DNA from 2 places in the Exiguobacterium sp. s189 genome. Region 2 is predicted to be linked to the other one. Evidence: a T-box and tRNA genes for the amino acid it is inferred to sense, from the RefSeq annotation. Region 2 holds a T-box; the other holds one or more tRNA genes.
The links. The T-box of region 2 lies ahead of ileS (isoleucine--tRNA ligase). A T-box ahead of a tRNA ligase gene usually reads a tRNA of that ligase, here a tRNA-Ile.
Positions count from the first base shown of each region.

Region 1 (7,253 bases), on a different contig from region 2:
TCGTCAAGTCGACCCATGTTTCGCCAGCTCGCTCTTCCCCGACGAACATTCGCTTTTCAGCCTCGTCCGAAGTGGAGATGAGAACGGCACATCCTGAACGTTCGATCTCCTCCACACCTTTGCGTACCCAACCGATGACGTTTGCATCATCAAAGTAATCATCCTGTTCCCCATAAGCCTTTTCCCGACGAGCATAAAGAAGTGTGTCAATGGCGAGTTTCATCCCATCAGTCGGGCGGGGACCGTCGATGCCGTAGTAATCCCCGTAGAAAACACATGGATAGCCATCTTTACGAAGCAAGACGAGACCGTATGCGATTTGTTTGAACCAATCTTTTACCCACGACTCAAGCGCCTCTTCCGGTTGCGAATCGTGATTGTCTACAAATGTCACTGAATGGAGCGGGTGTGACTGGACGAGCGTATCATCAAAAATGGTGCGCATATCGAATGCGGCCCCTTCCTCTGACGCCTGATGTAATTTATAGTGGAGCGGAACATCGAATAAATCGACGTGGTAATCGATGTTATCGAGGAATTCACGGCATGCGTCAAGATCTGACTTCCAGAACTCTCCGACGAAATAAAATTCATCTCCCTTTTCTTCACGCATCGTCTGACTGAATTCTTTTACGAAGTCATAGTTGATATGTTTGATTGCATCCAATCGGAATCCGTCACATTTCGTTTCCTCAATGAACCATTTACCCCAGCTCAATACTTCTTCCCGAACTTCAGGATGATGATAATCGATGTTTGCGAACATCAAATAGTCATAGACACCGAATTCGTCATCGACATTGTCGTTCCATCTTTTATTCTCTCCAACTATAAAGAAAATGCCAGAACGGTCTGTCGCTGCATCATAATCCGTCCCGTTAAAATGTGTGAAGTCCCATTTAAATGTAGAATACTTCCCATCACGAGCTTCATAATCAAACTTTGTCCATCCTTCGATTTCAAAAGGCTCGTCAGACAGCACTTTCGTGCGATCATTCTGATCCACTTCGAGCACTTCGAACTTCTCGGTCGCATCTGCTCCTGCTTTATGGTTCATGACGACATCCATATAAATTTGCATCCCGAGTTCTTGCTGACAATAGGTTGTCGCTTCAAGAAGCTCTTTTTTCGTTCCGTATTTCGTGGCAATCGACCCTTTTTGATCGAATTCTCCTAAATCATATAAATCATAAATCCCGTAACCCGTATCCTCGCCACTTTGACCTTTTGTAACAGGAGGTAACCAAAGCGCCGTGATCCCAGCTTTATTTAAATCTTCCGCTCTCTCTTTTAACCGCTTCCAATGTTTTTGATCCGCTTCGACATGCCATTCAAAAAACTGCATCATGGTGTGATTTCGTTCCATTTTGTCCGCCTCATTTCATATTTTTCAAAAAACAAAATGCTAACGACTATTTACCCACGAATTTTAGATTGAAAACAAAAAAACAACTTTCACAAAATGAAAGTTGTTTCAAATGGACCCTGTAGGACTTGAACCTACGACCGGACGGTTATGAGCCGTCTGCTCTAACCAGCTGAGCTAAGGGTCCTTATAAGTAGCGGCGGAGGGAGTCGAACCCACGACCTCACGGGTATGAACCGTACGCTCTAGCCAGCTGAGCTACACCGCCATGTTGTTATACAGTAATAATATACTGAATATGCTCCATACTGTCAAGGGAAATTCCTTTCCATTAAAAAGAAAAACACTCCAACATGTAGTTGGAGTGCCTCATCTTTATACCGTCACTTCGTTCGCATCTTCGAGCGTGATTTCTGTGATGTTCATGGCATGGTCACCGATGCGCTCAAGGTTTGAGAGCATGTCGACGAAGAACATACCTGCTTGTCCATCACAAGCACCCGTGTTCAAACGAACAACGTGGTTTTTACGGAATTGACGCTCGAGCATATCGAGTTTCGCTTCCATTTCGATGACTTTACGTGCTTCGACCATGTCACCGCTCGCTAACGTCTGAAGTGATTTCTCTAACGTTTCGCGTGTGAGGTCATACATTTCAGTCAATTCTTTTTGAGCCTCTGTCGAAAGTGTCACTTTCGTAGCAGTCTTATAGTCAATCAACTCAATGATGTTTTCAACGTGGTCACCGATACGTTCGATGTCGTTGATCGCATGCATGAGCGTCTTGTGTTCTTGTGATTCTTGCTCTGTCAAATCAACCGCAGCCAATTTCACAAGGTAATCTGTGATTTTCGCATTCAACGAGTTTAACGCTTCTTCGATATGCGCAGACTTTTCAGAGTGTTTCTTATCCCCTGTTGTCAAATAGTTGCGCGCTTCATCGAGACCAAGTTTTGCAAAATCACCCATGCGGATGACTTCGTATTTCGCTTGCTCCACTGCAATCGAAGGAGACTGTTGAATGAAGATTGGATCCAAATGCTGTGCTTTCGTATCAACAATCGAGTCCTCACCAGGAACCAACTTCGTCACGAGCCAAGCAATCGAACCGATGAACCAGAACTGAACGAATGTGTTGACGACGTTAAACGTTCCGTGTGCGAATGCAATTTGCATCTTGTCTTCAATTGCCAAGAAGTCTGTAATCCAATAAATATAGTTTGTGAACGGAACTAACAAGACCATGAAGATCGTCGTTCCGATTAAGTTAAAGATAACGTGTGCTGCAGCTGCGCGGCGTGCGGCAACCGATGCACCGATTGATGCCAAAATAGCTGTGATCGTCGTACCGATATTGTCACCAAACAATACTGGAAGAGCGGCACCCAAGTCGATTGAACCACCTGCATAGAGCTCTTGTAAAATTCCGATTGTTGCAGATGATGACTGGACGATGACTGTAAATACAGTACCGACGATGACACCGAGGAACGGATTGTCACTCATTGATTGCGTCAAGTCGATGAAATATTCACTTGAGCGGAGCGGACGCATGCCGTCTCCCATCAACTCTAGACCATAGAACAATGCACCAAGTCCAAAGATGACTTGTCCAAGATGTTGGAAACGTTCTTTCTTAAAGAAGAAGAGTAAGACTGCACCGATTGCAATCATCGGCAGTGAATACTCACCGACATCGAATCCGATGATAAATGCCGTCACCGTTGTACCGATGTTTGCCCCCATGATGACCCCGATCGCTTGACGGAGTGTCATGAAGCCGGCGCTAACAAGTCCGACCGTAATAACGGTTGTACCTGAAGAAGATTGAATCAATACAGTAACGATAATCCCGGCGAGTACACCAAGGAATGGATTCGTTGTATACTTATCTAGGATGTCGCGCAGGCGATTCCCTGCAGACTTTTGGAGTCCGTCTCCCATCGATTTGATCCCGAAGAGGAAGATCCCTAGACCTCCAAAAAACATGAATAACATTTCTTGCAAATTGTATTCCACGATTTTTGTACTCCTTTTAATTAAGAATTGGTTGGATTTGCTTGGTTTTTAATGCCCTACTCATTATGCCTTCATCGGCATCTTCATGTAAACACGTTTTATGTAAAAGTTTTATTAAAACACTGTACTATTTTTAATGATTTTATGGATGTTGTAATATAACAGATTGGAGTTTTTAGCATGTTGTCCACCATTTTTACGTTTATTCGAACGAGCGTAGTGCCGTCAAAACGAGCCCTCCGTCTCCGCCTCGCTCCGCTTCACGCCTATATGGGAGCCACTTTTGTGTTGACGTTACTCATTACCGTCTTGGACTTTATTGTGATTCGTCCTGACTTTTTCATTCCGATGTGGCTCTTCTTACACGGATTCGCCATCTTCTTTTTCTATTTAATCTGGGTCGCTTTCATGGCTTTATATGTTCAATTATTTACAAGAGTCTATTCCAAAAACATGTGGGCTTACCGCCAAGCTTGGCCATACGCAGTGTCGATGACACTTGTACCAACAATTTTATTAGTGATTTTGTATCACATGAACTCTTCATTGATTTCGATTGGCTTTGTGATTGGACTTGGATATATCACCTATCCTTTAACAAAAGTACCTCAAAAAAAACAACGACGAGCGTCTTCGTGAACGCTCGTCGTTGTTTTTTATTTTGGTGAAAGATCCTCAAGCGTTCGATTTAACGCTTCGCTTTGGTCTTCTAAATCTGCGCCCGCAGATCGTAAGGCAGATTGAACGTGTGACCACCGATCGACTCCCTCGCTCAGCTCTCCCAATTTTTGTTCAAGTAACGAACTGATTTCTCGTAGTTGCTCATTTGATTCGATTAATTGTAAAAGCTGTCTACCTGTGTGTGAGGTATGATCCGTAATGGTTTGAAACTCACCTACCTGCACTTTGATTTCGTGATCGATCGTTCCGATTCCGCTCTCTACTCGTGAAACGGCATCTTTTAATCCATGCACTTGATTGATAAAGTCATTGACTTCCCCTAACAAATCCTTTCGCTCCTCGTTCAGCGCTTCGATTGCATGTACCGCGAGAAGTGTCGCTTCATTTGTCATTTTCGCTAAGTTCCCCACCTCACTGGCAACAACAGCAAATCCTTTCCCATGCTCGCCCGCTCTTGCTGCTTCGATTGATGCGTTTAGCGATAACATCTTTGTGGCTGCCGAAACCGAGAGGATACTCTTCAGCGCTTCATCCGCTTTTGACGAGTTGGCTTCGCTTTCGATTAATTTTTTCTGAATATTCCCCATTTGGTGTTCAACATACTCACTTGCGTTTTTGACAGAAGAAAACGTTTCAAGTTCATCATGTAAAATGGACTTCAAGCGATTCCCTCGCTCATCGACACTGTCCATTTGACGTCCGAGCATTTCGATTTGTTCGGTCACTTCCTTCATTTTTGATGTAGTGTCGCTCGTTACCATCTGATACGAATCACTCGTATGTTCTACAGTGGTTGCGACTTCTTGGAACTGTTCCACTTGATGATGACTATTCATCAATTCCCGTTTAAAGACAGGAAGACTTTGATGGAACGCATTTGCCGTCTTCCCCATCATTTCCATAGATTGATTCCATAAGCGAATGAACGTATTGAACTCCGTTTCGAGAATATGAATCTCCTTTGATTTTGCTCCGAGTGACACATCATCGAATCGGCGCGATTCTACGGCATAACGCAATGAATTGGCAAGTATACTCAACGGTCTGACTTCGCGCTGAATCAATCGTGTAAATAGGATTGCCATCCCGATCATCGAAATCAATAAGATATAAATGATCAATCGTCGTAGCTCATTCATCGGACCAAGTGTCGATTCTTTCGTTACAACGAGAACATAATCCGCTTTCAACTCAGGAATGGAGATAGATGCCATTAAGTATCGCTCCGTTTCTGTCACTTCCGGTTTCGTCTTCGATGCGACTTTCTCCAGGGTTTCTGTTCTCTCCATCCCTTTTGGTCCACTCAATTGCTCAATAGACTGTCCACGCACTAAAAATTGTGCGGCTTCGAATTCATCCCCCGATAAAATAGAAGCTTGTTGCATATAAGTGGATTTTAATGAACGGTTCAGTTGCTTCTCGTTTGCAACGTATGCACTGTAGGATGTCTTTACTGCTTCTCGCATGACCTTGACTTCTCGTACGAGACGTTGCTCGATTTCTGCGGACAATAGTTGTTCAGACTTTAACGCGAACCAACCAAACGTCATGATAAAGACTAGTAAAATAATCGGCATGAGCGTCCATTGGAGGCGGTGTGCCATTTTATAATGCCGATTCGGTCGATTGTTTCGTCTCGCTTTCTTCATTTGATTCCGTTTGAAGCCCCATTTCATATGTTGCCACCTCTTTTTCTATTCTCGCCTTTATATCGGTCTTGAGACGGTGGAAAATTATAAAGTAGATGTTAAGATAACGTTAGAGTTTGTAAAGAGCACACATCCGTTACGCATCCTAGATGCTTTTTCACATTCTTTTCGTTATGATAATGAAGAAACCTTATTTTCTTAAATCGATTGGAATCTTTCCAAAAGAAGGAGATTACGTATATGTCAGAAATTTTGCATCGTTCATTAACTCGTCCGATTCGTGTCGGTAATTTGATTATCGGAGGATCGAACGAAGTCGTCATTCAATCTATGACTACAACAAAAACTCACGACGTCGAGGCAACTGTCGCCGAGATTAAGCGTCTAGAAGAAGCTGGGTGTCAGGTTGTTCGCGTGGCATGTCCAGACGAACGTGCAGCTGACGCACTCGCTGAAATCAAGAGCCGCATTAACATCCCGCTCGTTGTCGATATTCACTTCGACTACAAGCTTGCACTAAAAGCCATCGAAAGTGGCGTCGATAAAATTCGAATCAACCCAGGTAACATCGGTCGACGCGAAAAAGTAGAAGCTGTCGTAAACGCCGCGAAAGCAAAAGGAATCCCAATTCGAATCGGTGTCAATGCCGGGTCACTCGAGAAACAATTCCTTGAAAAGTATGGTTACCCGACTGCACAAGGAATGGTCGAGAGTGCGATGCACCACGTGAAAATTCTCGAAGATCTCGGATTCTATAACACAATCATTTCACTCAAAGCTTCTGACGTGAACTTGGCGCTTGAAGCGTATACGCTCGCTGCGAAGACGTTTGATTACCCGCTCCATGTCGGGATCACAGAATCAGGTCCACTTTTCTCTGGTTCACTTAAATCAGCAGCTGGGCTTGGCGCGATCCTCTCACTCGGAATCGGTTCAACGGTTCGTGTCTCTCTTTCAGATGACCCAGTCGAAGAGGTAAAAGTTGCGAAAGAAGTGCTCAAGTCATTTGGTCTTGCTGCAAATGCCGCAACATTGATTTCTTGTCCGACGTGTGGTCGAATTGAAATCGATTTGATCTCGATCGCGAAAGAAGTAGAGGAATACATCCAAAACATTAACGTCAACATTAAAGTTGCTGTTCTTGGTTGCGCGGTAAACGGTCCTGGTGAAGCACGTGAGGCTGACATCGGTATCGCCGGTGCCCGCAATGAAGGTCTTCTTTTCCGCCACGGTAAGATTATCCGTAAAGTTCCTGAAGCCACGATGGTTGAGGAATTGAAAAAAGAAATCGACGCCATTGCTGCTGAAAAGATGGCTGAACGCGAGCGTGAAGAACAAGAGCTTGCTAATCAATCAAATTAATGAATCACCTTACCCGCACGGTTGCAACCGTGCGGGTTTTTGATAGAATAGAGGGCATGTGAGGAGGAGTGATGAGATGCGAATCGGTATTGATTTAGATGGGACCGTAACAGACCCTAGAAGTTGCTTTATATATATGAATGAATCACTTGGTTACTCCATTGACTATCATCGTG
Region 1 is NZ_JACSKM010000007.1:8,245-15,497, reverse strand. Features, by position in the region: gene KNO99_RS09785 (alpha-amylase) at 1-1,366, opposite strand, end outside; tRNA gene KNO99_RS09780 (tRNA-Ile) at 1,480-1,553, opposite strand; tRNA gene KNO99_RS09775 (tRNA-Met) at 1,561-1,634, opposite strand; gene KNO99_RS09770 (Na/Pi cotransporter family protein) at 1,742-3,385, opposite strand; gene KNO99_RS09765 (hypothetical protein) at 3,566-4,024, shown strand; gene KNO99_RS09760 (methyl-accepting chemotaxis protein) at 4,042-5,742, opposite strand; gene ispG (flavodoxin-dependent (E)-4-hydroxy-3-methylbut-2-enyl-diphosphate synthase) at 5,956-7,077, shown strand; gene KNO99_RS09750 (hypothetical protein) at 7,154-7,253, shown strand, end outside.
Region 1: it has a tRNA-Ile gene. The T-box ahead of ileS (isoleucine--tRNA ligase) is inferred to sense a tRNA for this amino acid. The anticodon was not compared.

Region 2 (7,253 bases):
CGACCTGTCTCGAGTTTACACTCGACGAGCGTGAAGTCTTTGTAGCGCTCGAGCAAGCGGAAATGCGTCACCGCTTCTTTCGCGTTCTTGTCCGTCACGGTCATACGCTGACGATCATTCGTATCGCGACCAATCGGTGCTTCAATCGTCCCGAGTTCGTGAACGAGTTCGCCGTGAACGAGCGCGATATATTCACGCTTGATCGTCTTGTCTTTCAATTGACTCGCAAGTGATTCATGAGCCAAGTCATTTTTAGCGACCATAAGGAGACCTGTCGTGTCTTTGTCGATTCGATGCACGATTCCAGGGCGCTTGACGCCATTGATTCCTGAAAGGTCATCACAATGTCCGAGAAGTGCATTGACGAGCGTTCCAGACGTGTGACCGGCAGCAGGGTGAACGACCATCCCACGTGCTTTATTGACGACAATCATATCTTCATCTTCGAATACGATTTCAAGCGGAATGTGTTCAGGTAACACTTCGAGTTCCACCGCTTCCGGAACGTTCACTTCGATTTCATCGCCCACTTGGAGCTTATAGTTTGGTTTGACGGCACTGCCATTGACGAGAAGTGCCCCTGTCTTAATCCATTCTTGTACTTGTGAGCGTGACCATTCTCCACGGTCGCTCACCCACTTGTCGATCCTTGCCTTTTCATCGGCGACAAAAGTATAGGATTCCATTACGATTGTCCCCTTTCTTTGTGTAATTTTTCTTCAAATAAAATCCCGATGACCATCAAGATGACACCAAACGTGAGTGCCATATCGGCCACGTTAAAAATCGGGAAGTTGTAGCCAAACGGATACGTATCAACAAAATCGACGACTTCACCGCGGAACAAACGGTCGATAAAGTTACCAATCGCACCGGCCAGGAGCAGTCCAACACTGTATCCGAGAAGCTGATAGCCGTTCACCTCTTTATGCAGGAAGTAAACAAGACCCGCAACGACGAGAATCGTGATGACGAAGAAGAACACCATCTGTCCTTCTAACATCCCCCAAGCCGCTCCTTTATTGCGATAAGAGGTCCAGTATAACAAGTTCGGGATGACTTCAATCGATTGACCGATTGTCATCGTCTGAACGACCACCCATTTGGTGAGTTGATCGAGCAGAATCAAGATGACGGCCAATCCGTAATATCGTTTCATATGCGTCTCCTTTCAAGCCGTTAAGAAACCGGAGTGGGGACGCCACTCCGGTTCGTCTTAACCGATTACTGATGCACAGCGTGGGCAAAGCTCAGGATGCTCTTCGTTTTGTCCAAGCTCTGTCGAGTATGTCCAACAACGTGCACAAGCGGCACCATCTGCTTTCTTGACTGTGATTTTCGTCGTCGCATAATCGACGTCTGCCGTCTCAGCCCATTCTACTTGTGATACTTGAAGCAACTGACTGACGTTATCGATTGTTTCTAATAAAGCGGCAGTCTCTGCTTTCGGTGCGAGAACCAATTTCGCCTCGAGCGGTTTCCCGATCAATTTCTCGCCACGTGCGATTTCAATCGCTTTGAGGACATCGTCACGGAAGACGAGGAATTTCGACCATTTCTCAAGCAACGCTTGTTCGTCAGCAGTCAATGCATCCACTTCTTCTAGATCCGTCAAGAAGATGCTTGCTTCCGACTTCCCAGGGACCTCTTTCCACGCCTCATCGGCAGTGTGTGGAAGGACCGGAGCCAAGAGCTTCGTCAAAAGGACGACCGCATCGTACATGACCGTCTGAACGGCACGACGGCGGAGATCGTCTTCACGCTCGATATAAAGGATATCTTTTGTGAAGTCGAGATAGAACGATGACAACTCGTTAACGCAGAAGTTATGAACGAGATGATATACCGCCATGAAGTCAAACGTGTCATACGCTTTGACCACTTTTGCTTGGAGTTGTTTCAGTTTCGTTGCCATGAAGCGATCTGCCTCTGGCATGTCGTTGAATGCGACACGCATCGACGGATTAAATCCGTTCAAGTTTCCAAGAAGGAAACGAATCGTGTTACGCATCTTACGGTATACTTCTGACACTTGTTTAAAGTTGTCGTGTGAAGCGCGAACATCAGACTGATAGTCGACCGACGCGACCCAAAGACGAACGATTTCAGCACCATATTGCTTCACGAGGTCGTTTGGCGCAATCGTGTTACCGAGTGATTTCGACATCTTACGTCCATCCCCGTCAAGAACGAAACCGTGGCTCAAGACGTTTCGGTATGGCGCTTTGCCCGTCGTCGCAACAGCTGTTGAGAGTGACGAGTTGAACCAACCGCGGTATTGGTCAGATCCTTCAAGATAAAGGTCAGCCGGGCGACGTAGGTTTTCACGTTCCTCTAATACACCAGCGTGTGAAGAACCTGAATCGAACCAGACGTCCATGATGTCGAGTTCTTTACGGAATTCGCCGTTCGGGCTGTTCGGATGCGTGAATCCTTTAGGAAGAAGGTCTTTTGCTTCACGCTCATACCAGACGTTCGAGCCGTGCTCACGGAATAAGTTTGCGACGTGGTCGATCGTCTCGTTCGTGATGATTTCCGTTCCATCCTCTGCATAGAAGATTGGGATCGGCACGCCCCATGCACGTTGACGACTGATGACCCAGTCCCCACGGTCACGGACCATGTTGTAAAGACGTGTCATTCCCCATTCCGGAACCCAGTTCACTTCTTCGATTTCACGGAGCATGTCTTCACGGAAATCTTTGATGGAAGCGAACCATTGCGGTGTCGCACGGAAGATGACCGGTTTTTTCGTACGCCAGTCATGCGGGTACGAGTGTTTGATGAACTTCAAGTTGAGCAAGTAGCCATTCTCTTCAAGTTTCATCCCGATTTGTTTGTTCGCATCTTCATAGAACAACCCTTCGAAACCAGGCGCTTCTGCCGTCATGTAACCACGGTCATCGACCGGGCAAAGGACATCCAAGCCGTAAGCCTGTCCGACACGATAGTCATCTTCCCCGTGCCCTGGTGCTGTATGGACGAGTCCAGTCGCATCCGCTGTGACGTGGTCGCCGAGCATGACGAGTGACGTGCGGTCATACAACGGATGTTGAGCCGTCATATATTCAAAGTCGCGACCGTTCCATGAACCGCTCACAGTGTAATCAGTCCAGCCGAGCGCAGTCGTCACTTCTTCAACGAGCGTCTCTGCGACGATATAGCCTTTTCCTTCGTGTTCGATACGCGTGTACGTCAATTCATCACTCACTGCGATCCCGAGGTTCGCCGGGATTGTCCAAGGCGTCGTCGTCCAGATGACGAAATGATCGTCAGACGTCAATGTGTCTTTTCCGTCTACGACGCGGAATGCCACGTAGATGGCTGGTGATTTTTTATCGTAATATTCGATTTCAGCTTCTGCGAGTGCAGACTCCGAAGACGGCGACCAGTAGACTGGTTTCTTCCCTTTGTAGATGTATCCTTTTTCAGCCATCGTCCCGAACAAGCGGATTTGTGCCGCCTCATATTCCGGAAGGAGCGTGATATATGGATTTTCAAAGTCTGCAAGAAGACCGAGACGTTTGAACTGTTCACGTTGTGAGTTCACTTGTTCCATCGCATATTCTGCACACTTTTCGCGGAATTCAGCGACCGTCATTTCTTTACGGTTGACGCCAGCTTTTTGAAGGGCGTTCTCGATTGGAAGACCGTGCGTATCCCAACCTGGAATCATTGGAGACTGGTATCCGTTCATCCCTTTGAAACGGACGATGATGTCTTTTAGTACTTTGTTCATCGCATGTCCCATGTGGATGTCGCCGTTCGCATATGGAGGACCATCATGTAAGATATATTGTGGTTTCCCTGCATTTTTTTCTTGCACCTTGTTGTAAAGGTCCATGTCTTCCCATTCTGTTTGCATCGCCGGTTCGCGTTTTGGTAAATTCCCACGCATTGCGAATTCTGTGTTTGGCATTAATAGCGTGTCTTTGTAGTTCATCGAAACTCCTCCATCAACATTTTTTAGAAAACAAAAAAAACCAACCCATCCCTGATAGGGACGAGTTGGTTGACTCGCGGTACCACCCTACTAGTCTCACTCTCATGAGACCGCTCTCGGTAACCGATAACGAGGTCAGGCGGTCACGCTTACTCTGGTTCAGCGTGACAACTCATAGGGGATACCGATTCGAGTCTTTCTCTTAGGCTCTCACCGTCCCTAAGTCGCTTCGTAGGTATGACTCGATCGACGCGTCCTACTCAACGTGTTGATCATTTATCCATGTTGTTCTTCATTCTGTGTGACTTCGTGGTCATTATACGCAAGTTCTGATCTATCGTCAAGAACCGTCTGCACAGGCGGCTCCCCGACAATCGTCTCCCACTCTGTGCTGTTTAAGAGCTCCATTTGGGCGTCAACGAGGACACGGAAACGTGTTCGATACAACTCGACTTTTTTGAGCATTTGAACGACTTCACGTTCTGCAAGTTGCTCTTTACGGGCCGCTTCTTCTTCACGAGCGTACGCTTCACGTTCCGCTTGTTTCAAGATGAGGCTCGCTTCTTTTTGCGCGTTGTTCTTCACTTCTTCCGCTGCTTCCTGCGCGACGATGATCGACTTGTTCAATGTATCTTCCATCGAGGAGAAGTAGTCAATGCGAGCTTGCATATCGTTGACAAGTTCTTCATACCGTCGATTCTCACGAATCAATAGTTCAAACTCTTTAATGATTTGATCTAAAAATTCATTGACCTCATCGATGTCGTACCCACGAAAACGGGAAGAGAATTCTTTATTATGAATATCAATCGGTGTCAACGCCATTCGACTTTCCTCCTAAAATTTAACGTATGGTCCCATACTGGATTTTAATCTTTTCACGTTTAGTCGAACCAAGGATCTCCATCATCTTAATACGACCGTATCCACGGACGGATAAAAGATCATCTGGTTCAAGCATGAAGCTCGGATCTTCAATGACTTTATGATTCACTTTGCAGTCACCGTGTTTCACAAGCGCCTGAGCTTTCTGACGAGATATGTTGAGTACCTCGCTCACAATCGTATCAAATCGTAACGAGGACACGATGCCGAACCCTTCGACCCACTCTGTTTTCGGAACGACGAGTATGTCATCCTTCGCAACAGAGGAGATGCGAACCTTCGCTTTTCCGACACGCTCCAAGTTCATTTCGATGAACCCGACGGCTTCGCGGGTCGTAGCAAACTGGACGATTTCCTCTTCCAGGACGACGTCCCCAAACTTTTGACGCTTTAATCCAGCGTTCAGTAAAGTTCCAGTCACTTGTCGATGTGTCAGGTCAACAAATTTTGTCGGATATTCGATACGGCGAATCTCAATTTCAAAATCATCTGTATTCAGCTCATAATACTCTGGCGCCAAAATCAGCCGACGTCGTTCAGCTCCTTCAAACCCGCCATCGTCGTGAATGACGAGCTGCTTACCGACAAGCTGTTTGACGATTTGTTGTTCACGAGGATCTAAAAAGTCCGTCAACTTCAATACATAGCTGTTCTCGACTTGTTGTACCCAGTCCAACACTTGTTCGACGAACGCCCGTTCACTTGGTCTGTAGTGGTCATAAACGCTCATACATCACCCGAAAATGGCAGTGATACCGGCTTGTGCCATCCGAAGCACGAACAATGCGACGATTGGAGAGATATCGAGCATGCCACCAATTGGTGGAATAATCCGTCGAAACGGTGCTAAAAACGGTTCACATAAAAACGATAAAATTTGTCCGAACTTCGATTCGCGCGCGTTCGGGAACCATGATAATAAGATATAGCCGATGAGAATCCAACTATAAATACCAAGTAAGTCTCTCAACGTATTGCCTAAGGCAGGGATTACGTTTTCCATTCAGTTACCACCCTTTACTGTGAAGTTCATCCTCCGAAATCAAGTTTGAGATTGAACCAGTCAATTCGACATTGTTCGGAGTACACAGAATCGTGTTATGTCCAATCGAAGTCATCGATCCTTCTAGCGCATACACGACACCGGAAAGGAAGTTGACGACTTGACGTGATTGCTCTTTTGACATGCGTTGAAGATTGACGATGACAGCACGGTTTTCTTTCAATTGATCGCTAATATCTTGCGCTTCAGCAAATACACGTGGTTCAGCCAATACGACTTTCGAGCGTTCTTTCTTCTTCGTATTCAATGCCACGAGATTATTTGCTGATTTTGGGCGATCTTCTTGTCTCACGACCGCAGTTTCAGTTGAAGAAGTTGCTGATGTGTTTGCGACGGCAAACTCTTCTTCTTCGTATGTGCTGTTCGGATCTTCCTCGAGTCCAAAGAAATCTTTCATTTTGTTTTTGATTGACATAACGGATTCCTCCTTAAGATATATTATTGCACAAGTACGGTACCAATACGAACAAACGATGCGCCTTCTTCAATCGCGATTGGATAATCGTTTGACATCCCCATCGACAGCTCCGTGCAAGGGGCGTGTTCAAACCCTTTTGCGGTCACTTCATCACGTAATCGACGTAAACGGCCGAACGTCTCACGAAGGACTGACTCTTCTTCCGTGAACGGTGCCATCGTCATCAACCCGATGATTCGAATATGAGGATACTGTTTACAGTTCTCGATGAAAGGCATAACTTCCTCTATTTCAAGACCATGTTTTGAATCTTCTCCTGACGTATTCACTTGAACGAAACAATCAATCGTCTCGCTCGCTCGTTTATCGATTTCTGCAGCGAGTGATAAACGGTCCAATGAGTGAATAGCTGCCACGTGATCGATGATTTGTCTCACCTTACGTGTCTGTAACGTGCCGATGAAGTGAAACTTTGCGTCTTCTGGCATGCCGTTTACTTTCTCAAGTAAGGAATCTGGACGATTTTCACCGAAGTCACGAATTCCTTCTGCGTAGAGAGTATTGGCCACATCTACGCCTACCGACTTCGTGACGGCAATCAAAGTAGGCTCCACATTTTGAACGTGAGCTGCCATGATGGATTGAACTTGTTTTACGTTATCTGAAATACTCACAATTTACGCTCCTTGACGATGACTGCCGCAAACCGACGTTTCGTTTCTCCGTCTCGATACGAGAAAAACGGAGTATTTGCGCCAGTCGATAAATTCGATTGCATGACGGACGTGTCATGTTCGTTTGCCAACACTTCATTGACGGCTTGGAGTGACAACAAGGCGTGGTCGCCCGACTCCTGTCGAACGGCTTCTTGATAGGCAGTCGGCGAAACGGATTGAACCGCATCTAGCACTCGACGATCGACCTCATATTCATTCCCAGCAATC
Region 2 is NZ_JACSKM010000002.1:324,875-332,127, forward strand. Features, by position in the region: gene KNO99_RS04445 (RluA family pseudouridine synthase) at 1-686, opposite strand, end outside; gene lspA (signal peptidase II) at 686-1,159, opposite strand; gene ileS (isoleucine--tRNA ligase) at 1,217-3,943, opposite strand; T-box leader at 3,997-4,216, opposite strand; gene KNO99_RS04460 (DivIVA domain-containing protein) at 4,220-4,768, opposite strand; gene KNO99_RS04465 (YlmH family RNA-binding protein) at 4,788-5,558, opposite strand; gene KNO99_RS04470 (YggT family protein) at 5,562-5,831, opposite strand; gene KNO99_RS04475 (cell division protein SepF) at 5,836-6,306, opposite strand; gene KNO99_RS04480 (YggS family pyridoxal phosphate-dependent enzyme) at 6,330-6,983, opposite strand; gene pgeF (peptidoglycan editing factor PgeF) at 6,980-7,253, opposite strand, start outside.